3 regions of the Citrobacter farmeri genome follow, and region 1 is predicted to be linked to each of the others. Evidence: riboswitches for the same ligand, from Rfam matches in the RefSeq annotation. Region 1 holds a riboswitch; each other region holds the start of a gene.
The links. Region 1 has a riboswitch for cobalamin ahead of btuB (TonB-dependent vitamin B12 receptor BtuB). Riboswitches for the same ligand answer to the same signal wherever they lie in the genome.

Region 1 (7,511 bases):
CCCCAGCCACAAGTCATCCGCTAATTTTTCAACATTAGTCGGTTCGGTCCTCCAGTTAGTGTTACCCAACCTTCAACCTGCCCATGGCTAGATCACCGGGTTTCGGGTCTATACCCTGCAACTTAACGCCCAGTTAAGACTCGGTTTCCCTTCGGCTCCCCTATTCGGTTAACCTTGCTACAGAATATAAGTCGCTGACCCATTATACAAAAGGTACGCAGTCACCCCATAAAAGAGGCTCCCACTGCTTGTACGTACACGGTTTCAGGTTCTTTTTCACTCCCCTCGCCGGGGTTCTTTTCGCCTTTCCCTCACGGTACTGGTTCACTATCGGTCAGTCAGGAGTATTTAGCCTTGGAGGATGGTCCCCCCATATTCAGACAGGATACCACGTGTCCCGCCCTACTCATCGAGCTCACAGCACGTGCAATTTTGTGTACGGGGCTGTCACCCTGTATCGCCGGCCTTTCCAGACCGTTCCACTACCACACATGCTGATTCAGGCTCTGGGCTGCTCCCCGTTCGCTCGCCGCTACTGGGGGAATCTCGGTTGATTTCTTTTCCTCGGGGTACTTAGATGTTTCAGTTCCCCCGGTTCGCCTCGTTAAGCTATGTATTCACTTAACGATAGTGCAACGGATTGCACTGGGTTTCCCCATTCGGACATCGCCGGCTATAACGGTTCATATCACCTTACCGACGCTTTTCGCAGATTAGCACGTCCTTCATCGCCTCTGACTGCCAGGGCATCCACCGTGTACGCTTAGTCGCTTAACCTCACAACCCGAAGATGTTTCACTTCATGATTGCGAAAATTTGAGAGACTCGAACACACCATTAAAGATGTGTCGTTTCAATTTTCAGCTTGATCCAGATTTTTAAAGAGCAAAACTTCGCAGTGAACCCTTTCAGGTACACTCTGAAGTTTTCTTGATTACGTTCTACAGTATGGTGGAGCTATGCGGGATCGAACCGCAGACCTCCTGCGTGCAAAGCAGGCGCTCTCCCAGCTGAGCTATAGCCCCATACAGTGTAGTTAAAACCTCGTCCCTAATTCGTTTCCGGGCGCGGCGTGGTGAGGCGAAGCATACTGAAGTATGCGAGCATTGCCACAACAAAGCACGGGAGCGAATTTGGTAGGCCTGAGTGGACTTGAACCACCGACCTCACCCTTATCAGGGGTGCGCTCTAACCACCTGAGCTACAAGCCTGTAGAGGTTTTACTGCTCGTTTTTCATCAGACAATCTGTGTGGACACTACAAAGGCAGGTTCTTTAAGGTAAGGAGGTGATCCAACCGCAGGTTCCCCTACGGTTACCTTGTTACGACTTCACCCCAGTCATGAATCACAAAGTGGTAAGCGCCCTCCCGAAGGTTAAGCTACCTACTTCTTTTGCAACCCACTCCCATGGTGTGACGGGCGGTGTGTACAAGGCCCGGGAACGTATTCACCGTGGCATTCTGATCCACGATTACTAGCGATTCCGACTTCATGGAGTCGAGTTGCAGACTCCAATCCGGACTACGACATACTTTATGAGGTCCGCTTGCTCTCGCGAGGTCGCTTCTCTTTGTATATGCCATTGTAGCACGTGTGTAGCCCTGGTCGTAAGGGCCATGATGACTTGACGTCATCCCCACCTTCCTCCAGTTTATCACTGGCAGTCTCCTTTGAGTTCCCGGCCGGACCGCTGGCAACAAAGGATAAGGGTTGCGCTCGTTGCGGGACTTAACCCAACATTTCACAACACGAGCTGACGACAGCCATGCAGCACCTGTCTCACAGTTCCCGAAGGCACCAAGGCATCTCTGCCAAGTTCTGTGGATGTCAAGACCAGGTAAGGTTCTTCGCGTTGCATCGAATTAAACCACATGCTCCACCGCTTGTGCGGGCCCCCGTCAATTCATTTGAGTTTTAACCTTGCGGCCGTACTCCCCAGGCGGTCTATTTAACGCGTTAGCTCCGGAAGCCACGCCTCAAGGGCACAACCTCCAAATAGACATCGTTTACGGCGTGGACTACCAGGGTATCTAATCCTGTTTGCTCCCCACGCTTTCGCACCTGAGCGTCAGTCTTCGTCCAGGGGGCCGCCTTCGCCACCGGTATTCCTCCAGATCTCTACGCATTTCACCGCTACACCTGGAATTCTACCCCCCTCTACGAGACTCAAGCCTGCCAGTTTCGAATGCAGTTCCCAGGTTGAGCCCGGGGATTTCACATCCGACTTGACAGACCGCCTGCGTGCGCTTTACGCCCAGTAATTCCGATTAACGCTTGCACCCTCCGTATTACCGCGGCTGCTGGCACGGAGTTAGCCGGTGCTTCTTCTGCGGGTAACGTCAATGGCTAAGGTTATTAACCTTAACCCCTTCCTCCCCGCTGAAAGTACTTTACAACCCGAAGGCCTTCTTCATACACGCGGCATGGCTGCATCAGGCTTGCGCCCATTGTGCAATATTCCCCACTGCTGCCTCCCGTAGGAGTCTGGACCGTGTCTCAGTTCCAGTGTGGCTGGTCATCCTCTCAGACCAGCTAGGGATCGTCGCCTTGGTGAGCCGTTACCTCACCAACAAGCTAATCCCATCTGGGCACATCCGATGGCAAGAGGCCCGAAGGTCCCCCTCTTTGGTCTTGCGACGTTATGCGGTATTAGCTACCGTTTCCAGTAGTTATCCCCCTCCATCGGGCAGTTTCCCAGACATTACTCACCCGTCCGCCACTCGTCAGCGAAGCAGCAAGCTGCTTCCTGTTACCGTTCGACTTGCATGTGTTAGGCCTGCCGCCAGCGTTCAATCTGAGCCATGATCAAACTCTTCAATTTAAGTTTGATGCTCGTGAATTAAACTTCGTAATGAATTACGTGTTCACTCAGAGACTTGGTATTCATTTTTCGTCTTGCGACGTTAAGAATCCATGTCACTTTGAGTGCCCACACAGATTGTCTGATAAATTGTTAAAGAGCAGTGCCGCTTCGCTTTTTCTCAGCGGCGCGGGGTGTGCATAATACGCTTTCCCGCTTCAGAGTCAAGCATTTATTTCGCTTTTCTCTGTGGGCGTTCATCGCTGAACCCCGCTGACCCGGCGGCTTGCGTGCCGTTGTTCCGTGTCAGTGGAGGCGCATTATAGGGAGTTATTTCGGGCTGACAAGGGGAAATTTAAAATAATCTTCCGAGTGCGCAATATTTACCCAAAACAGGTTTAGACTGCCAGTTTTTCGAGCGATTCAAAGCCGTAGCGCTGCAAAACGGGTAACAATTGCTCAGTTTCCGGCGTCATCGCCATGCAATAGGCAATATTGGCATCTGCTGATTTCGCATCCGGCGCTTCATGCTCCAGTAACCAGGCCGTGCGGCGCGCAATGGCCGCACCGGAATCTACCAGTCGCGTCCCTTCAGGCAGAACCTGTAAGAGTTCTTCCTGTAACAAAGGGAAATGGGTGCAACCAAGCACCACCGTATCAGGCGGTTCCGGCATCCGCAGCCATGGACGCAGAATCCGTTGCAACTCTTCCAGCGGCACTGGCTCGCCATGCAACTTCGCTTCCGCCAGCTCCACCAGTTCTGCTGACCCCAGCATGGCGATCTGGCACTCATTCGCAAAGCGCGCAATCAGCTCATGCGTATAAGGACGCTTCACCGTCCCGCGTGTTGCCAGCAGCCCGACAACACCATTTGCCGTCAGACGTGCCGCCGGTTTGATCGCCGGTACCACGCCCACGACCGGGAAAGCAAACTTCTCACGCAAGGCCGGAAGGGAGACCGTACTGGCCGTGTTACAGGCGATAACTGCCAGGGAAAGAGGATAGCGCTGCTGTACCGCCGTCACGATCTCAACAACGCGCTCAACGATAAACGCCTCACTCTTCTCCCCATAAGGAAAAGCCACGTTATCGAAAGCGTAGATATAGTGGAGATCCGGCAGGAGATGCCGGATCTCATCATAGACCGACAGCCCACCGACACCGGAATCAAATACCAGCACGGTGGGGCGTGGATCAGAAGGTGTAGCTGCCAGACAAGGTGTATTCCCGTCCTGCAGTTTGGTAGCCATAAACTGTCTCGTAATCTTTATCGAACAGGTTGGCTATTTTACCACGAACTATGAGATGTGAGGTGACCGGATATGAAAGTCCGATGTCCCACACGCTCAGTCCGCCCATTTTCACCTTACGGGAATTGTCATAGTCGTAATCGTAACGCTCACCAATGTACTGATAGGTCACATCCCAGCCCAGCTCGTAGACCTGTCCGCTCAGCTCATACTTCACCTGCTGCTTCGCACGGCGATAAAGTTGCTGATCGGTTTCATCATCGCGCGGATCCACATACTGCAACGTTAGGCGGTGATCGACCGGACCGGTTGTCAGGTTCCCCGTCCATTCCAGCCCTTTGATGGTCGCGGATTTGACGTTGAAGTAGGTATTGTTGTTGTAGTCGATCAGATTCTGGATTTTGTAGCGATAGGTCGACAAGCGCCAGTCAAGCGGACCGGTCAGCCCTTCTAACCCAGCCTCCCACTGCTTTGACTCTTCCGGCTTCAGGTTCGGGTTCGAGGCGATACCAAAGCGCTCTGCACCAAACTGTTGGCCCAGTGAAGGCGCAAGGAAACCTGTGCCATAGGAGAGCGTTACCTTATAGTCATCAACAAACTGCCAGCCCGCCGCCGTTTGCCAGGTACCATGCCAGCCAAACTGGTCGTCATGGTCCTCACGACCAGACGCTTCCAGCGTCACGCTATCAATCTGCTGTTGCCCGGTCAGGTAGAGCCCCGTGTTATCACGCTTATAGTTGTCTGTCCCATACTCGCCAAAGGACATTAGCTTTTCTTGCTTCCAGTCGACGCCCGCGCTGACAGCACCATGCCCAACAATAACGTTGTTGCCCCACTGGACATAGCGCTGCTCCATGTCATCAAGACTGTAACCTGTCGCATAGCGCCCGTTCAGGCTGCTGTAGTTATAGTCCTTAATACGCTGGTAGTTGGCGACCAGTTGCGAAGAGTAGATACCGGAATTGAAGCGCAGCCCCGTATCCCACGACTGGGTATAATTCTGATGCTCGTCGTTTCCGCCGTCATAACCCCATTTCCCCTGGTCATAATCGGCATTACTGGCATAGCCGTAGCCACGGAAGTAACCATCGAATTGATCGTTAAATTTGTGCTCAACGCCTCCCCAGAACAGCTTATTGCGATAGCCATCACGATCGCTGTCGCCGCTGTAGCTGGAGCGTGGCTGCACATCGAAGCCTTTGGTGGTCTGATACGCCCCGGCTGCGGTCACTACGGTATCGCCAAAACGTTGGCGGTAAGTGCCGTCATATTGCTGATAACCTTTTGACCCCACACCAGCATTGATCTGCGAACGCTCCTCACCGGCCATGGTGATAATGTTCACCACGCCGCCAATCGCGCCAGAGCCATAAATCGCTGAACGCGGGCCGCGGATATACTCGATACGCTGCACCAGCGAGACCGGGATCTGGTCTATATCGGAGTTATTCGAAATGCCCGGACGGGCGACCGGAATACCATCCACTAACACCAGAACGTGTTTCGCTTCGGTACCCCGCACAAACAGAGAAGAGCTTTGCCCCATGCCGCCATTCTGAGCCACATCCACGCCAGGCAGGCGACGCATGACATCAAGGACGGTTCGGGACTGCCAGCGTTCGATATCTTCACGCGTGACAATGTCAGTTGGAGCCAGAACGGTATTAACGGGTTGCTGAAAGCGGTTTGCCGTCACGACAAGCGTGTCAGGGGTGGCATCCTGTGCCCAACCCGAAAAGGCCGTGACGGAGAGCGCCGTCAACAGCGATGTTTTTTTAATCATTGTAAAGCATCCACAATAGAAGAAGGATGCCGCAGGTCCCACCGATAGTACGCGATGATGAAAACCAGTTGCGACGTTAGCCGGCAGGTCTTCGGGCTTGGAAGGTATCCCCGTCAGGGATAATAGAAATGAAGACTTCCCGCCCAGGGGCAGTGTCTGCTTACGCTCTCATCTCACCTTTCCTTACCGCTGCGCGTCAGCTCCAGATTTACACTGGATTCCCTATTAACTCACAGGACCGGCACACGGATGCTACAGTTTGTAACATCTTACTGTCCAGCGCGTTTGTTAAATATCGGAAGTCATCAATGTCTGGACATCTGTTGAGCAATCCCTACAATCCCCGCGTACTTATATTTTTCAGGATACATCATGACCCCCGAACACCTTCCGACAGAACAGTATGACGCGCAGCTCGCCGAGAAAGTGGTGCGCTTGCAGAGTATGATGGCGCCCTTTTCTGGCCTGGTTCCGGAAGTGTTTCGCTCGCCGGTCAGTCACTACCGTATGCGTGCGGAGTTCCGCATCTGGCACGACGGTGACGACCTGTATCACATCATTTTTGACCAGCAGAGCAAAAGCCGGATCCGCGTCGACAGCTTCCCGGCGGCGAGTGAACTGATCAACCAGTTGATGACCGCGATGATCGCAGGCGTGCGCGACAACCGCGTACTGCGCCATAAGCTGTTCCAGATTGATTATCTCACCACGATGAGCAATCAGGCGGTGGTTTCGCTGCTGTATCATAAAAAGCTGGACGATGAGTGGCGTGAAGCCGCCGAAGCGTTGCGCGATGCGCTGCGTGCGCAGAACCTGAATGTGCATTTGATTGGTCGCGCGACGAAAACGAAAATCGCGCTGGACCAGGATTACATCGACGAACGCTTGCCGGTCGCGGGCAAAGAGATGGTCTATCGTCAGGTCGAGAACAGTTTTACGCAGCCCAATGCGGCAATGAACATTCAGATGCTGGAGTGGGCGCTGGATGTCACCCGCGAATCGAAAGGCGATCTGCTTGAACTGTACTGCGGAAATGGCAACTTTTCACTCGCGCTGGCGCGCAACTTTGAGCGCGTACTGGCGACCGAAATCGCCAAGCCATCGGTTGCCGCCGCGCAATACAACATTGCGGCGAATCAGATTGATAACGTGCAGATTATCCGCATGGCGGCGGAAGAGTTTACGCAGGCGATGAACGGCGTACGCGAGTTTAACCGCTTGCAGGGCATCGATCTGAAAAGCTATCAGTGCGAAACGATTTTTGTCGATCCGCCCCGCAGCGGTCTGGACAGCGAGACGGAGAAAATGGTGCAGGCCTACCCGCGCATTCTCTATATCTCATGTAACCCAGAGACATTGTGTAAGAACCTGGAAACGTTAAGCCAGACGCATAACATCTCACGCCTGGCGCTGTTTGATCAGTTTCCGTATACGCATCATATGGAATGTGGGGTGTTGTTGACGGCGAAGTAATTTCCGGTACCGGATGATGACGCGCCGCGCCTCATCCGGTCCACAGCGCTTATTCCGACACTTCCTGCTTGCGGTTACGCATTTTCACCCCGATCCAGAAGACCAGAATGACCGACAGAACCGCCGGGAAGAAGTTGGAACCGATATCCGGATACTCCGCGCGCACCACGGTGCTGTAAAGCAGAACGCCGAGAATAAAGCAGG
Region 2 (7,511 bases), 1.5 Mb from region 1:
ATCATTTGGGGCCTGGGAATTTCGCTTGCGGTTTATCTGACAGCGGGAATTTCCGGGGCACATCTGAACCCGGCGATCACGGTTGCACTCTGGTTGTTTGCCTGTTTCCCTGGACGCAAAGTCCTGCCTTACACCATCGCGCAGGTTGCGGGGGCGTTTGGCGGCGCGGTACTGGCTTATCTGCTTTACGGCAATTTATTCACCGAGTACGAAACTGCCCATAATATGGTTCGCGGCAGCGTCGATAGCCTCTATCTGGCCAGCATTTTTAGTACGTATCCGGCGGCCGCGCTTAGCGTGTGGCAGGCGGCAGGGGTCGAAATCGTCATTACCTCTATCCTGATGGGGCTGATCATGGCGCTGACGGATGATGGCAACGGCGTGCCTAAAGGACCACTGGCACCGCTGTTGATCGGTATTCTGGTCGCGGTGATTGGTGCATCCACAGGGCCGTTGACAGGGTTTGCGATGAACCCGGCCCGTGATTTTGGTCCTAAACTGTTCGCCTGGATGGCGGGCTGGGGGGATATTGCGATGACTGGCGGACGTGACATTCCGTACTTTATTGTACCGATTATTGCGCCAGTGATTGGGGCATGCTTGGGGGCTGCTGTCTACAAGTACCTCATCGGTAAAAATTTGCCCTGTAATACCTGTAAAATTGAAGAGACAGACGCGTAATTCGGACACGCACCGCTATTATCACGTCTTTAATTTCTATTTCGTGATCTGCTTTCACGAACTGACTAAAAAGTCTCCCCACCCGGGGAGACTTTTGTTATTGTCCCTTGTACTTTCTATCATTTACATACAAGGATAGGGGATGATAAAAAGTAAATGTAAAATTTATGTTTTTATTATAACAATGGATTAACTGAGGGATTTTATCATGATTTCTGCGAGTACCCTGAACTCAGAACTCATTAATAAAATCGCACAGGATTTTGCGCAAGCGACCAGCCTGGCTGTTGTGGTTGTCAATATTCATGGTGATGAGATTTCTGAGCTGTTTAATTTCACGCCTTTTTGTCAACTGATGCGTCAGCATCCACAACACAGTACCCGGTGTCGTATGAGCGATCGCTGTGGGGGACTGGAAGCGTCAAAATCGGATCAACCCTGTATCTATCGCTGTCATGCCGGGCTTACCGATTTCTCTATTCCTCTCGTGATTGCAGGCCATCTTGTTGGGTTCGTCTTGTGCGGCCAGGTGCGTTTACGTAACGATGATGGTGCCGATCTGCTCGATATCATGAAGGTTGACGATCGCTGGCAGGCCGATCCTGAACTGCTCAATGAGTTCAGTAACGTCCCGGAAATGGACTATTCACGCGTGATGGCCTCGGCGGATCTGCTTAAACTCATTGTTGAAAACTGCCTCAAAAAGCAACTTAATTTCGTGGTGATCAAAGACAGTGCGCAGCCTGCAGAACCTGCACGTCCGGCCCGCGTCGCCAGCCCCCATGACAGCAAGATGAAAAAAGCGTTGCGTTATATTGATGCACATCTGTCTGACGATCTTCGTCTTGAAGATGTGGCGTCGCACGTTTATCTGAGCCCGTACTATTTCAGCAAATTGTTCAAAAAATATCAGGGCATTGGTTTTAACGCGTGGGTCAATCAACAGCGTATGGCCAGTGCCAGAGAGCTGCTTTGCCATAGTGACTGGAGCATCGCCAGTATTGCCCGCAATTTAGGTTTTTCGCAAACCAGCTATTTTTGCAAAGTGTTCCGTCAGACTTATCAGGTTACGCCGCAGGCCTATCGACAAAAAATAAATGAAAATTTGCCTGCTGAATCGGCGTAAATAGCAATATTTTGCTATTGCCGATTTTTGATATTCCCGCGTAATCCGGTCATTTATAATGGTTAAGTGTTTTTAGTACAGCAATAAATTGTCATAGCGCAATAAAATATCGCTCTTTACGGAATAAACTTCACCAGTTTTTATTTCTGTGATGAGATACAGTGTCATTGTTAAGAGGTTTCATTATTCTCTTGCATGACATTTCATTCAGAATCGTTTTATTGCGGCATTTTATGTTGATAAAAAATGCGCAACGAATAAGTAACGAAAAAGTATTGTTGTGATGAGGAGAATTCATTCTGCTCATCATTTAAGCTGACAGGTTTGACACATTTGTGTCTGGGAAGGGGGTGAAAATCCCCCGCAGCCCCCGCTGCTGTGATGCTGACAACCCCGTGAGGACCACTGATCGCAAGATTGGGAAGGACGGGCGAGGATGACGCTAAGCCAGAAGACCAGCCTGTCGGACACTACCAACAACTTCGGTGGGAAGTGGGTTGCTCAGATGCGTACAGTCGAAAGACTGGGTGTCAGTACATCCCTACCACCCTGAACAGGATCAGGGTCATGGCGGCGAAGCAGTACGCGTTTGTTCTGGCAGGTACCGGTAGTGGCTGTGGTAAAACCACGGTGACCCTGGGCTTGCTGAACGTATTGAAACAACGTGGTTTACGCGTTCAGCCCTGCAAAGTCGGCCCTGACTATCTGGATACCGCCTGGCATACGGCCATCAGCGGCGCCGCTTCCCGTAATCTCGACAGCTTTATGCTTCCCGAATCGATCCTTAATGCCCTGTTCCGCGAGCAGATGCAGGACGCAGATATTGCGGTGATTGAAGGGGTGATGGGGCTGTATGACGGCTATGGCACTGACCCTGACTACTGCAGTACCGCCGCGATGGCAAAACAGTTAGGCTGTCCGGTGATCCTGCTGGTTGACGGGAAAGCCGTTTCAACCTCCATTGCCGCTACGGTGATGGGCTTCCAGCATTTTGACCCGACGCTGAACATTGCCGGCGTTATCGTTAATCGCGTTAACAGCGAGTCCCATTTTCAGTTGCTGAAAACTGCCATTGAGCACTACTGCGCGGTGCCAGTGCTGGGTTACGTCCCGCGTGTTGATGGCGTCGCGCTACCTGAAAGGCACCTGGGGCTGGTGACCGCGCGCGAATCAGTTGTAAATCAACAGTCGTGGCAGGATTTCTCCGCCCGACTGGAAAACACGCTGAATATCGACCAGTTACTGGCGTTAAGCCATCTTGCGGCGTTACCGCAGGGTGACTGGCCAGAGGTTCCTGCGGCGAACGCCGGGGAGGGGCTGACGCTGGCGATGGCCGATGACGAAGCCTTTAACTTTTATTATCCCGATAACGTGAAGCTCCTGGCGCGTACTGGTGTCAACATTGTGCGCTTTAGTCCGATCCACGATCGCGCGTTGCCTGATTGCCAGATGGTCTGGTTGGGCGGCGGTTATCCGGAACTGCATGCGGCTGCGCTGGCGGCTAATACCACGATGCTGGCAAGCCTGCGCGAGGCGCATCATCGCGGCGTCGCGATCTACGCCGAGTGCGGCGGATTGATGTACCTCGGCAGCGTGCTGGAAGAGGCTGACGGGGTTGAGCATCGCATGGCCGGTATCATCCCAGGCCGTAGCAAAATGGGTAAACGACTGACCCGCTTCGGCTATTGCGAAGCGCAAGCTCTACAGCCCACGCTGTTGGCCGCAGAAGGTGATGTGCTGCGTGGCCATGAATTTCATTACTCCGATTTTTCTCCCGAAACGCCTGCTGTGTTGGCATGTCGCAAAGTCCGTGACGGTCAGACGGTGCAAGCGTGGTCCGGCGGCTGGCGAATCGGCAATACCTTTGCCAGCTATCTGCACGTTCACTTTGCTCAGCGTCCATTAATGCTAAATCACTGGCTGAACGCCGCAAGGGAGGCGTTATGACGCTACTGGCATGGTGCGTGGCCTGGCTTCTCGACATTGTGATTGGCGACCCGCCAGAGTGGCCGCACCCGGTGCGCTGGATAGGCAATTTGATCAATGTCGTGCAACGGATTGTTCGCCGCTACTGCCGCAGCGACCGGGCATTACGTATCGGCGGCGGAGTGATGTGGCTGGTGGTTGTGGGGCTGACGTGGGCGGTTGCCTGGGGTGTGTTGTGGCTGGCGGCAGTGATTCATCCCTGGCTCGGTTGGGTTGTTGAAGTCTGGATGATCTTCACCGTGCTGGCGGGGCGCTGTCTGGCGACGGCGGCGCAGGAGGTTGAGCGTCCGCTACGTGAAGGTAATCTTGCGGAAAGTCGCGAAAAACTCTCGTGGATTGTGGGGCGTGACACGTCGCAACTACACCCGGAACAGATCAACCGGGCGGTCGTGGAAACCGTCGCGGAGAATACGGTTGACGGTATTATCGCCCCGCTGTTCTTCCTGTTAATCGGCGGTGCGCCGCTGGCAATGGCCTACAAAGCGGTGAACACCCTGGATTCCATGGTGGGCTATAAGCACGAAAAATATCGGGCGATCGGCATGGTAAGCGCTCGCCTTGACGACGTCGCGAACTACATTCCTGCTCGGCTGAGTTGGCTGTTGCTGAGCGCGGCGGCGGTGTTGTGTCGGCGTGACGGCTCCCGGGCGCTCTGCGTGGGGTGGCGGGATCGTTATAACCACAGCAGTCCAAACTGCGCATGGGCGGAAGCCTCCGTTGCTGGCGCGCTGGGCATCAGGCTGGGCGGCCCCAACGATTACTTTGGTGAGCGTGTTGAAAAACCGTGGATCGGCGACGCGCAGCGCACTATTTCCGTAGACGACATTTCCCAAACGATTCGACTGATGTGGGTTGCCTCCACGCTGGCTCTGGCGCTGTTCCTCGTGACGCGCTGGCTGGTGGTTGGGGTGGCCTGAGGATATATGACAATGCAATACATCCAGCAACCCCAGGCGATTGAAGCCAAAAGTTTTGACATCATTGGCGAGATCATTAATGAAACGCGCCCGGAGTACCAGTTTGCCAGTCCGCTGCATGAAGCGATCGTCAAACGGGTGATTCATACCACTGCCGACTTTGACTGGCTGGACATTCTCTGGTTTTCGGGCGACGCGCTGGAAAAGCTCTGCGCGGCGCTAAGTCGTCCGACGGTTATTTATACCGATACCACGATGGCACTTTCGGGGATCAACAAAACCTTGCTGGCGAAGATGGGGGGCGAGTGCCGCTGCTACATCAGCGATCCGCGCGTGGTGGCACAAGCGAAAGCGCAGGGGATCACCCGTTCAATGGCGGCGGTGGATATTGCTGTGACGGAAGAGAGTGAAAAAGTGTTTGTCTTTGGCAACGCACCGACCGCGCTGTTTCGCCTGCTGGAGCATGATGTGGCGGTAAGTGGCGTAGTGGGGGTGCCGGTGGGGTTTGTCGGCGCGGCGGAGTCTAAAGAGGCGCTGACGCACAGTCAACTGCCCGCCATTGCGGCTCTTGGGCGTAAAGGTGGTAGCAACGTTGCTGCGGCGATCGTTAACGCCATGCTGTATCACCTGCAGGGGGCGCGATGAGCGATCAGACTTTCGACGCGCCCGTCTGGCATAACGGTAAAGCGTTGCGCAAAGGTTACACCACCGGATCGTGCGCCACCGCAGCGGCAAAAGTCGCCGCGCTGATGGTTCTGCGCCAGCATCTGATCCACCAGGTGTCGATTGTCACGCCGTCCGGCGTCACGCTGTGCCTGAACGTGGAGTCGCCGCACATTGAAGGACAGCAGGCCATTGCCGCCATCCGCAAAGACGGCGGCGATGATGTGGACGCCACTCACGGCATGTTGATATTCGCCCGCGTCACGCTGAACGATAGCGGCAAAATTGTCCTGCTCGGCGGCGAAGGAGTCGGCACCGTCACCCGCAAGGGGATTGGTTTACCCGTTGGCAGTGCGGCAATTAATCGCACCCCGCGTCACACCATCGAGTCCGCCGTGCGTGAGGCAATAGGTCCGGCACGTGGGGCGGAGATTGAAATTTTTGCGCCGGAAGGCGAAGAGCGGGCGCAAAAAACCTACAACTCGCGACTGGGCATTCTTGGCGGCATTTCCATCATTGGCACGACCGGCATCGTGACCCCAATGTCCGAAGAGAGCTGGAAGCGGTCATTATCGCTGGAGCTGGAAATTAAACGCGCCGAAGGGCTGGAGCGAGTGGTTCTGGTGCCGGGGAACCACGGTGAGCGTTTCGTCCGCGAACAGATGGGCATCGACAGCAACGTGGTGGTTACCATGAGCAATTTTGTCGGCTACATGATTGAAGAGGCGGTGCGGCTGGGATTTCGCCAGGTTGTACTCGTTGGTCATCCTGGAAAACTGATCAAAATTGCCGCCGGGATTTTCCATACTCACAGCCACATTGCCGATGCGCGGATGGAAACGCTGGTGGCACATCTGGCGCTGCTCGGTGCGCCGCTGGAGTTGCTCACGCTGGTGAGCGATTGCGATACCACCGAGGCGGCAATGGAGCACATTGATGCGTACGGTTTTCAGCATATCTATAACCACCTTGCCGAACGCATCTGCCTGCGCGTGATGCAGATGCTGCGTTTTACCAAAACGCCACCGACCTGCGACGCTGTCATGTTTTCGTTTGATAACCAGGTGCTGGGGAGTAACCGGCCCGTCGACGCTATCGCCCGGGAGATGCAATGCTGACGGTGGTCGGGATGGGGCCAGCCGGTCTGCAACTGATGACGCCGGCGGCGCGCGCGGCGATTGACGAGGCCGATGTACTGGTTGGGGGGCGGCGCCATTTGCAGCAGTTCCCGGACTTTCGCGGTGAGCAGTTTGCGCTGGGCGCCAACATTCCCGAGCTGCTGGCGTGGATTGAAGCGCATCAGGATAAGCAGGTGGTGGTTCTGGCTTCCGGCGATCCGCTGTTTTACGGCATCGGTACGCGGATGGTGGCGCATTTTGGCATTGCGCAGGTACGCATCATTCCTGGTATTAGCGCAGTGCAGTATCTGTGTGCGCAGTCGGGGATCGACATGAATGATATGTGGCTCACCAGCAGTCACGGGCGCAGCGTCTGTTTCGATACGCTGGCCGAACATAGCAAAGTGGCAATGGTCACCGACGGTCAGTGCGGACCGCGTGAAATTGCCGCCCAACTGGTTGCGCGAGGAAAAGGCCATCGCTGGATGGTGATTGGCGAAAACCTGGCAATGGAAAACGAACGGATCCACTGGCTGCGCGTCAGCGAGGTCCATGCCGAATACGAGATGAATGCAGTGGTGATCCTTGATGAAAGATGAGCTTTTCCTGCGCGGTGAGAAGGTGCCGATGACCAAAGAAGCGGTACGTGCACTTGCTCTCGCAAAACTTGAGCTGCACCGGGCCAGTCACCTGATTGATATCGGGGCGGGAACGGGCAGTGTGTCCATCGAAGCCGCGCTGCAGTTTCCGTCGCTGCACATTACAGCTATCGAGCGAAATCCCGCGGCGCTGCGTTTGCTCGACGAAAACCGGCAGCATTTCGCCTGCGCGAATATCGACATTCTGCCGGGTGAAGCGCCGATGACGATGACCGAGAAAGCCGATGCCGTCTTTATGGGCGGCAGCGGGGGACATCTCACGGAACTGATCGACTGGTCCATGCGCCAGTTGCACGTCGGTGGACGTCTGGTGATGACTTTTATTTTGCAGGAAAACCTCAACACCGCGCTGGCGCATCTG
Region 3 (7,511 bases), 1.8 Mb from region 1:
CGACATGCGCTTCTGCCTGCCATTCGATTTCGCCATCCGCCAGCGGCTTTGGCATGTTAATCACGCCACCGGGATAGTAGCGATTGGCTTTCATTTCCGGATCGTCGGGCAGGTAACCGGTTAAGAGGGCGAAGAGGTAATCCGCGCCTTGCTCAGAGTAGGGTATAAACGCGTCCAGCAGAAATTGCGGAAAGCCGCGATCGTACGTACGGGCGCGAACGATATAACTCAAATCCACGGGTAGCGCGCCGTTATTCAGGTATCTCGCTTCCTGCTCATTCAGGTAAGGCGAAATAAAGCTGTCATTCAGGGTGCCGTCCCGTTCGCCGGGTTGACCGTCATCCTGGATAGTCGGGAATACATAGCCGCTGGCGAGGCTTTTCGCCTCTTCTGTCGTCAGTTCCGGGCCGCCGGGTTTCGTCAGTGTGCGGAACGTAAGGTATTTCATGCTGTGACAGGCTCTGCATTTTTCTTCATAAACCTGCAAACCGCGCCGCAGTTGCTCTTTATCATAGTCACCGGCGAGACCGCTGAAGCTCCAGTCCTGTCGTGTCGGAACGGCGTCTTGCGCGAATGCTGACCCTATTGCGAAGAAGACTATCCATAGCATGCGGTAGCTGAGTACTTGTCTCATCATCTTTAATCCTGCTTTTCCAGAAAGCGCCGACAGGGCAGCACCAGTAAAAACCAGGCGAAATAACCGAGCGTCGACAATTGCGATGCCGCGCGGATCCAGCCCTCTTCATTGCGAATGCCTTCCGTCAGGTCGGGGCCAACCAGCGCTTTCGAACCCAGCCACCCCAGAAAACAGACGTTCAGCACCCATAGCCAGAAACCCACTTTCACCCATTTGTTGTAGTGGCGAAAACGAGCGCGAGAGGTATCCAGCCAGGGGAGAAAGTAGAAGACCAGTACCGCACCACACATTGCCGTCAGCCCGACGAGTTCATTTGGAAAGCAGCGCAGAATGGAAAAGAAAGGGAGAAAGTACCACTCCGGGGCGACAATCGCCGGAGTGACCGTGGGATCCGCCGGGATGAAGTTATCCGCACTACTCAGATAATGAGGTGCGAAAAATAAAAACCAGGCGAACAGCATCATAAAGAGCGTGATTTTGATGGCATCAGAATCCGTGATTCGGTAATCAAAGAGCAAACTACGGGATGCCTTTTCGCTGAAGGTCCGTTTCATCGCGTGGGCAAATGCCGACTGTACCGTGCGGACGTGGAAAATCGTCATTACCACGACAGCAAAGGGAAGGATAAAGTGCAGTACGTAAAAGCGCCCCAGCGTGGGGGTACCTGGGGCATATCCGCCCACCAGGAAAGTGTACAGCCCATCGCCCACCACCGGGATGGCGCGGGCGAAACTGGTGATGACCGTCGCCGCCCAGTAGCTTTTTTGTCCCCAAATCAGGCTGTAGCCGAGAAACGCAGTGATCATCAGCAGCACGTACAGCGTGACGCTAATCATCCACATCGTGATGTACGGTCTGCGGTAGACGCTGTAATACATGCCCCGGAAAATATGCAGATAGCAGGCGAAGAAAAATAGCGATGCGCCGATGGCGTGCATATTACGCAGCAGTTCTCCGTGGCTCACCGCCCGGACGATGTGGATGATAGAATCAAATGCCTGTTCTGCCGTTGGAACGTAAAACATCGCCAGCACGATGCCGGTCAGTATCTGTATCCCGAGCATCACCAGCAGGATCGCGCCAATGGCGAATAGCCATACACCGGCGAGGGAGCGGGGGAAAGGAATGCGCCAACGGATCATTTCACGTGTCCTTAGCGCCAATACGCACGGTCTGACCATCAGGGTAAAAGGCGTAATCTGGAACTGCCAGATTGGCGGTCGCGGGTCCACGCGTCACCCGTCCGGAAGCATCAAACTCCGAACCGTGACACGGGCAAATCCAGCCCTGTCCGCCGGGTCTGGCATTGGGGACACAACCGGCATGCGGACAATACCCCTGAACAATCAGCCACTGTGGATGGCCTGACGCGACCCGTTCACTGTCCGATTGGGGATCGATAAGCGTGCTGTGGTCGACGGTGCGGGCAGAGGCTACCTCTTCCGGCGTGCGGTGATGGATGAGGATTAACTTTCCTTGCCAGATACGTCTGACGGTTTGTCCCGCGGCGACACCCACCAGCGAGACGTCTATCGGCTCGTTTTCCCCGCGGGCCGTTTCGTCAGGCCCCAATGCGGAAATCAACGGCCAGACGGCGGCGGTCACTCCCGCAGCGCCAACGAATTTTGTCAATTTACACAGGCAGTTGCGTCGTTGCTCCTGAATATCATCACCCGACGGTTTGTTTTCCACCACCGCAGCTCTCCCTTACTGTTTTTCAATGCGCGAATAGATCTCCTGGAAGCGCTTATCAGCGATCCCTGGCGCCTTAAATGCCCGGTAGGTGTCCGGCAGGGTGGCGTCGCCGACTTTGATGAGCATCACCATCCCTTGTGCATAGTGCGGGGTACATTTAATGCCGTAGAATCCCGCGTCGTCATATTTCACCGCGATCTCTTCATCAATTTTGCCGATAAATCCCGGGTAGCCCGCAGGCGACAGCTCAGCAATTGAGGCGGCATTATGGCTTTTATGCTTGCGGATAAATTTCACCGTGTCGCCAGGTTGAATCTCCAGATAGTCCGGCTCATAGACCATGGGTCCCGCTGAGCCTCGATTCTTCATCAGCACTTCGTGGGTTTGCGCGAAAGCGGAGGTGGTGAGGGCCAGCAGACACAACGCTTTCAGACTTTGTTTGACATATTTCATGGGATCTTCCTTATGCTCCTTCAGGTCTTTGGTAACGAATAAAACAGGTCGCACCCTGCGGATCGTGCTCGACGATAGCGTCAATACCAAACCAGGCGCGGAGATTGTCGCGGGTGAAAATGGCGCAGGGACGGCCCTGCATTTCCAGACGACCGGCGTTCATCACGATGATGCGATCGCAGAACATGGCGGCATGATTGAGATCGTGGAGGGCGGCGACAACCGTCAGCTTTTCGCGTTTCACCAGGCTGAGAAGACCAATCTGATGCTGAATATCGAGATGGTTAGTAGGCTCGTCCATCAGTAACAGTTGCGGCTGTTGCGCGAGGGCGCGGGCAATATGCAGGCGTTGCTTTTCGCCGCCGGAAAAGGTGTGCCAGCAGCGGTGGCGAAGATGCTGAAGATCGACTTTCTCCAGCATGGTCTGGACGATGTCGTCATCGTTGCCCGACCACGGGTTCAGCAGGCTCAGCCACGGCGTTCGCCCCAGCGAGACGGCCTGAAGCGCGGTCAGGCGTTCACTGGTTTCCGCCTGCTGCTCGACCAGCGCGACCTGCTGTGCCAGTTGGCGGCGAGAATAACGGTGCAGCGATTTTTGTTGCAACAGGATGTGACCGGCGGTGGGCTTCAGCAGACCGGCCAGCAGAGAAATCAGCGATGTTTTACCGGATCCATTGGGGCCAATAATGCCAACAAACTCACCCGCCGCCACGCTGAGTGAGACATCATTGACAATCATTTTGCCTTTCACCTGCCAGTGCAGGCGCTGTGCCTGAATGATGGCGTCCCTGGCGGCAACGGGAGTCGGTACAGGATTGACGGTCATTTAGCCTGGTTTCCTCTGATCAGGATGATGGAAAACGCGGGCGCACCGACCAGCGCCGTGATAACGCCTATTGGCAGAACTTGTCCTGGGAGCAGCGTACGGGAAATAACATCGGCGACGATCAGAAATATCGCGCCGATCAGCGCGCTGACGGGCAGCAGTCGATGATGCTGATTGCCTACCAACAGGCGGGCGGCATGGGGGATCACCAGCCCGACAAAGCCAATGGCGCCGACGATGGAAACCATGACGGCCGTCATACCGGTCACGGCGGCAATCAGCACGCCACGGGTTCGTTTCACCGGAATACCCAGCGATGCCGCGGATTCCGCGCCAAAGGAGAAGGCATCCAGATGACGGGCATAACAGAAACAAATCGCGACGCCAGCCAGCGCGGTGGGGATCGCCAGTACTACGTCCGGCCAGCGGACGCCGCTCAGATTCCCGAGTAACCAGAACATAATGCCGCGCGCCTGTTCCGCGTTGGCGGAGCGGGTGATGATCAGTGAGGTCAGGGCATTGAATAACTGAGAACTGGCAATACCGGCAAGAATGATTTGCGTGGTAATGCCGCCGCCCTGCCTGCCGCCTGCGGCAACGGCCAGCAAGGCCACAAACAGAAAGGCGGTCAGGGCACCAATAAAGGCGCCGAACGACATGGTTATCATGCCAGCGCCCAGTCCGGTCAGCGCAACCAGCACGGCTCCGGTAGACGCCCCGGCTGAAATGCCCAGCAGATAGGGCTCGGCAAGCGCATTACGCAGTAAGGACTGTAAGACCGCGCCCGACACGGCCAGGCAGGCACCACAACTGGCGGAGACTAACGCACGGGTCAGGCGATAGTTCCAGACGATCCCGGCGTCCAGCGCATCAACCGGATAATGGGTATCAAACAGACGGTTCGCCAGCGTATTGAGCACGTGCTGCCAGGGAATAAATGTCTCGCCAATGGCGATCCCTGCCAGCAGAACAGCGCACATCAGCACGCTAACCCAGAGGGCATGACCGCAAACATTAACCGCTAACCGACTGACGGCGTGACGCGTCCTGCGTAAATCGCTCATAGTAACCTGTGTTTCGGAGTGCATAAAACGCGCCGGACCCGGCAGGATCTGGCGCGAAACGAGGATTACTTCGCGGCCTGAGGATGCGCTAAGCCATACTCAACCAGGGCATCCGCCAGCTTTTCAACACCGTCAATGGTTCTGATACCAGCATTCATGGTCTGTACGTCAATCACGGGCAGATGATTGGCTTTTACGGCGGGGATCAGTTGGGTGACCGGATCGGATTTCAGGTAATCCATTTTCACCTGCCAGTCATCAGCAGGGAAACGACGGCGACTCATTTCCCCCAGCACAATCACCGAGGGTTGGGCTTTGGCGATGGTTTCCCAACCCACTGTCGGCCACTCTTCGGCAGAGTCTATGACGTTTTTGACGCCCAGCGTTTGCGCAATCCAGGCCGCTGGACCTAATTTCCCGGCAACGTAAGGATCAAGTTGCAGGTCGGCGCTTGAGAACCAGAAGACAGCGGAGACATTGCTCTCCATCCCGGCGATTTTATTTTTCGCGGCGGCTTCGCGCGCCTTAAGGCTGGCAATCAGTTCTTCACCTTTATCCTGAACGTCGAAAATTGTCGCTAAGTCGGCGACTTCCTGATAGACCATCGCGATATCAAACATGCCTTTGCGGACGCCGTCACCGCCATCTTCGTTATCTTTCGCGCAGTCTGCCGGTGCGGTATACACCGGCACTTTCAATTCACTGAATTGTTCGTAAGACGCCACGGTACCGGCAGGACCGATTTGCCATTCGAACTGGCTGGCGACCAGATCCGGTTTTTTGGCAATGATGCCTTCGAAGCTGGGGATGTTCTGCGCAATAACGGCAATCTTGTCATTTGCCGCCTTATACGCGTCGGGTACTGGCCCGAACCATAGCGACGTGCCCACCACACGGTCAGCCAGACCCAGTGCATACAGGATCTCTGTACTGTTTTGTCCCACGGTGGCAACACGTTTTGGTGCCGCGTTAAAGGTGATATCCCGACCACAGTTTTTTATCGTCAAGGGATATTCCGTTTTTGCTGCATGAGAAAGACCTGAGGTGAGAAACAGTGCGGTACCTGCAACAACCAGAAGCGTTTTTTTATAAGATAAAGAGGTAAAATTAGCGTGCATTATTATCATCCCGTTCATGCCAGAATCTGAACGTCTGGTCATGGATTATGTCGTTCCATATATCGGGAGAGTTCATGACGATAGATGACATGACATCGTGAAATTTGCGCATGACCTTATGCAAATAATAGAAGTATGCAGTTCAGTCAGAAAACCGGTTCACCCTTTCACGGTGGCTGATGTCAAATAAATCATCCCATGGACCATCCCGTCCACTCAATGGGTATAAATTTGACAGCAGGTCTCCTGACTCACGGTAATCAGAATATCGGCCTTCCCATAAAGATTCGCTTTACAGTGGCCTGCAACAAAATATGCTGCACGAGGATATTCTGCATCCGCCTACAGTTGCGGGGGCAGTCATGGCATGGGATTAGAATAATCCGCACCATGTTCCTATTCACTACAATGTTGGTGTAATGAAATGCTGTCGGAAAAGACTGTATCGGCAATTGTTAACAAGATCAATCACAAGGATAAATGAGACTAAAATGGCCGGGTTGAGTATTTAATTGTTAAATATCATGTAGTTATTTGGTGTTCAATAATAAAATTTGGGATAGCTAAAGGTCATTATGAAAAGCTAAATGAGAATTAATTGACATTGATCAACTAATATTCTTAGTCATGATAATTTATGTGATCTTTCCATATGCACTAATTGCCAGTCGTCGTGCATATCCATCACTACCTGGAAATCATTACCTTGCCAGAAGGAATAACCACCCGGTAAAAAATGGTGGGTATGTAAGTATAATAGGGTGTATTGCTGTTGCTCGCAGAATGTTTCAGCAAAAGCGAGTAACTGGCGACCAATCCCCTGCCTGCGATAACGTTTATCCACATAGCAGCGACAAATTTCTGCCGTCTCTGTCAAAATATAACGTCCACGAAGTTCCGCTATTCTGTCGTCATATTGGCAGACGGCCAGGGTAGCAATAAGTTCATGCTTGTCACTCCAGGCGCAAAGCAATAAATTCCGCTCCTGTTGAATATACTGCTGTCGCAGGTGAAAAACATCTTCTCCGGCAGAGGGGACAGGTCTGTCAGCAGCAAAGAATTCATTTAAATGTTGTGTCAGAAATAACTGAACCGCCGGAATATCCTCTCCGGTCATTTCACGTATGGTAAAGGGAATCACAGATTGCCACTCTTATTCTCAGGAACAGAAGGCGGATAATAACAACTCAGGAAAGGAAAAACAGCGTGCAAAGCGGAAAATGTTACCGGCCCGTACAGGAACAGACCGGTAACAGCAAAAGATTATAAATCAGCCAGCGCCGCGTCGCGGTTCGGGAAGAAGGTCAGACGTCCTGGGATTGGCTTAATACCGGCGCGCGCCATTGTGCGCAGCGGCTGAAACTCCACGTTTGTTACGCGGAGTTCGCACCCTTCCGGCAATCTTTTCACAAAGCGCTGGAAGGCGTCCAGACCCCCGGCATCCAGCACGGGTACCGCATCCCACTTCAGCACGACGATACGCTTGCCTTCAATGCGCGACTCCAGATCGGTGAACAAACCTTCAGCCGCGGCAAAAAACAGAGGGCCGATCACGCGCAGCACCAGCACATCCTCTGGCACCTCGACGTTTACCGCTGCCAGGCGCGTCATGCGCGCGATACGGCGCATAAACAGTAATGAGGCCAGCACAATCCCGACGCTGATGGCGATGACCATGTCAAACAGCACCGTCAGCGACATACACATCATCATCACAA

Region 2: linked by a shared signal. The riboswitch ahead of I6L53_RS08220 (cobyrinic acid a,c-diamide synthase CobB) and the one ahead of btuB (TonB-dependent vitamin B12 receptor BtuB) in region 1 are both predicted to bind cobalamin.
Region 3: linked by a shared signal. The riboswitch ahead of I6L53_RS09645 (ABC transporter substrate-binding protein) and the one ahead of btuB (TonB-dependent vitamin B12 receptor BtuB) in region 1 are both predicted to bind cobalamin.

Annotation. Positions count from the first base shown of each region.
Region 1 is NZ_CP077291.1:267,438-274,948, reverse strand. Features, by position in the region: rRNA gene I6L53_RS01290 (23S ribosomal RNA) at 1-777, opposite strand, end outside; tRNA gene I6L53_RS01285 (tRNA-Ala) at 950-1,025, opposite strand; tRNA gene I6L53_RS01280 (tRNA-Ile) at 1,135-1,211, opposite strand; rRNA gene I6L53_RS01275 (16S ribosomal RNA) at 1,281-2,822, opposite strand; gene murI (glutamate racemase) at 3,200-4,051, opposite strand; gene btuB (TonB-dependent vitamin B12 receptor BtuB) at 3,996-5,834, opposite strand; cobalamin riboswitch at 5,900-6,092, opposite strand; gene trmA (tRNA (uridine(54)-C5)-methyltransferase TrmA) at 6,207-7,307, shown strand; gene I6L53_RS01255 (YijD family membrane protein) at 7,357-7,511, opposite strand, start outside.
Region 2 is NZ_CP077291.1:1,759,116-1,766,626, forward strand. Features, by position in the region: gene pduF (propanediol diffusion facilitator PduF) at 1-681, shown strand, start outside; gene pocR (transcriptional regulator PocR) at 890-1,807, shown strand; cobalamin riboswitch at 2,111-2,285, shown strand; gene I6L53_RS08220 (cobyrinic acid a,c-diamide synthase CobB) at 2,375-3,754, shown strand; gene cbiB (adenosylcobinamide-phosphate synthase CbiB) at 3,751-4,710, shown strand; gene I6L53_RS08230 (cobalt-precorrin-8 methylmutase) at 4,723-5,355, shown strand; gene cbiD (cobalt-precorrin-5B (C(1))-methyltransferase CbiD) at 5,352-6,491, shown strand; gene I6L53_RS08240 (cobalt-precorrin-7 (C(5))-methyltransferase) at 6,485-7,090, shown strand; gene I6L53_RS08245 (decarboxylating cobalt-precorrin-6B (C(15))-methyltransferase) at 7,080-7,511, shown strand, end outside.
Region 3 is NZ_CP077291.1:2,034,717-2,042,227, forward strand. Features, by position in the region: gene I6L53_RS09615 (cytochrome c1) at 1-637, opposite strand, end outside; gene I6L53_RS09620 (cytochrome b) at 640-1,779, opposite strand; gene petA (ubiquinol-cytochrome c reductase iron-sulfur subunit) at 1,781-2,332, opposite strand; gene I6L53_RS09630 (pseudoazurin) at 2,345-2,785, opposite strand; gene I6L53_RS09635 (ABC transporter ATP-binding protein) at 2,796-3,611, opposite strand; gene I6L53_RS09640 (FecCD family ABC transporter permease) at 3,608-4,675, opposite strand; gene I6L53_RS09645 (ABC transporter substrate-binding protein) at 4,741-5,793, opposite strand; cobalamin riboswitch at 6,013-6,240, opposite strand; gene I6L53_RS09650 (GNAT family N-acetyltransferase) at 6,419-6,910, opposite strand; gene dauA (C4-dicarboxylic acid transporter DauA) at 7,057-7,511, opposite strand, start outside.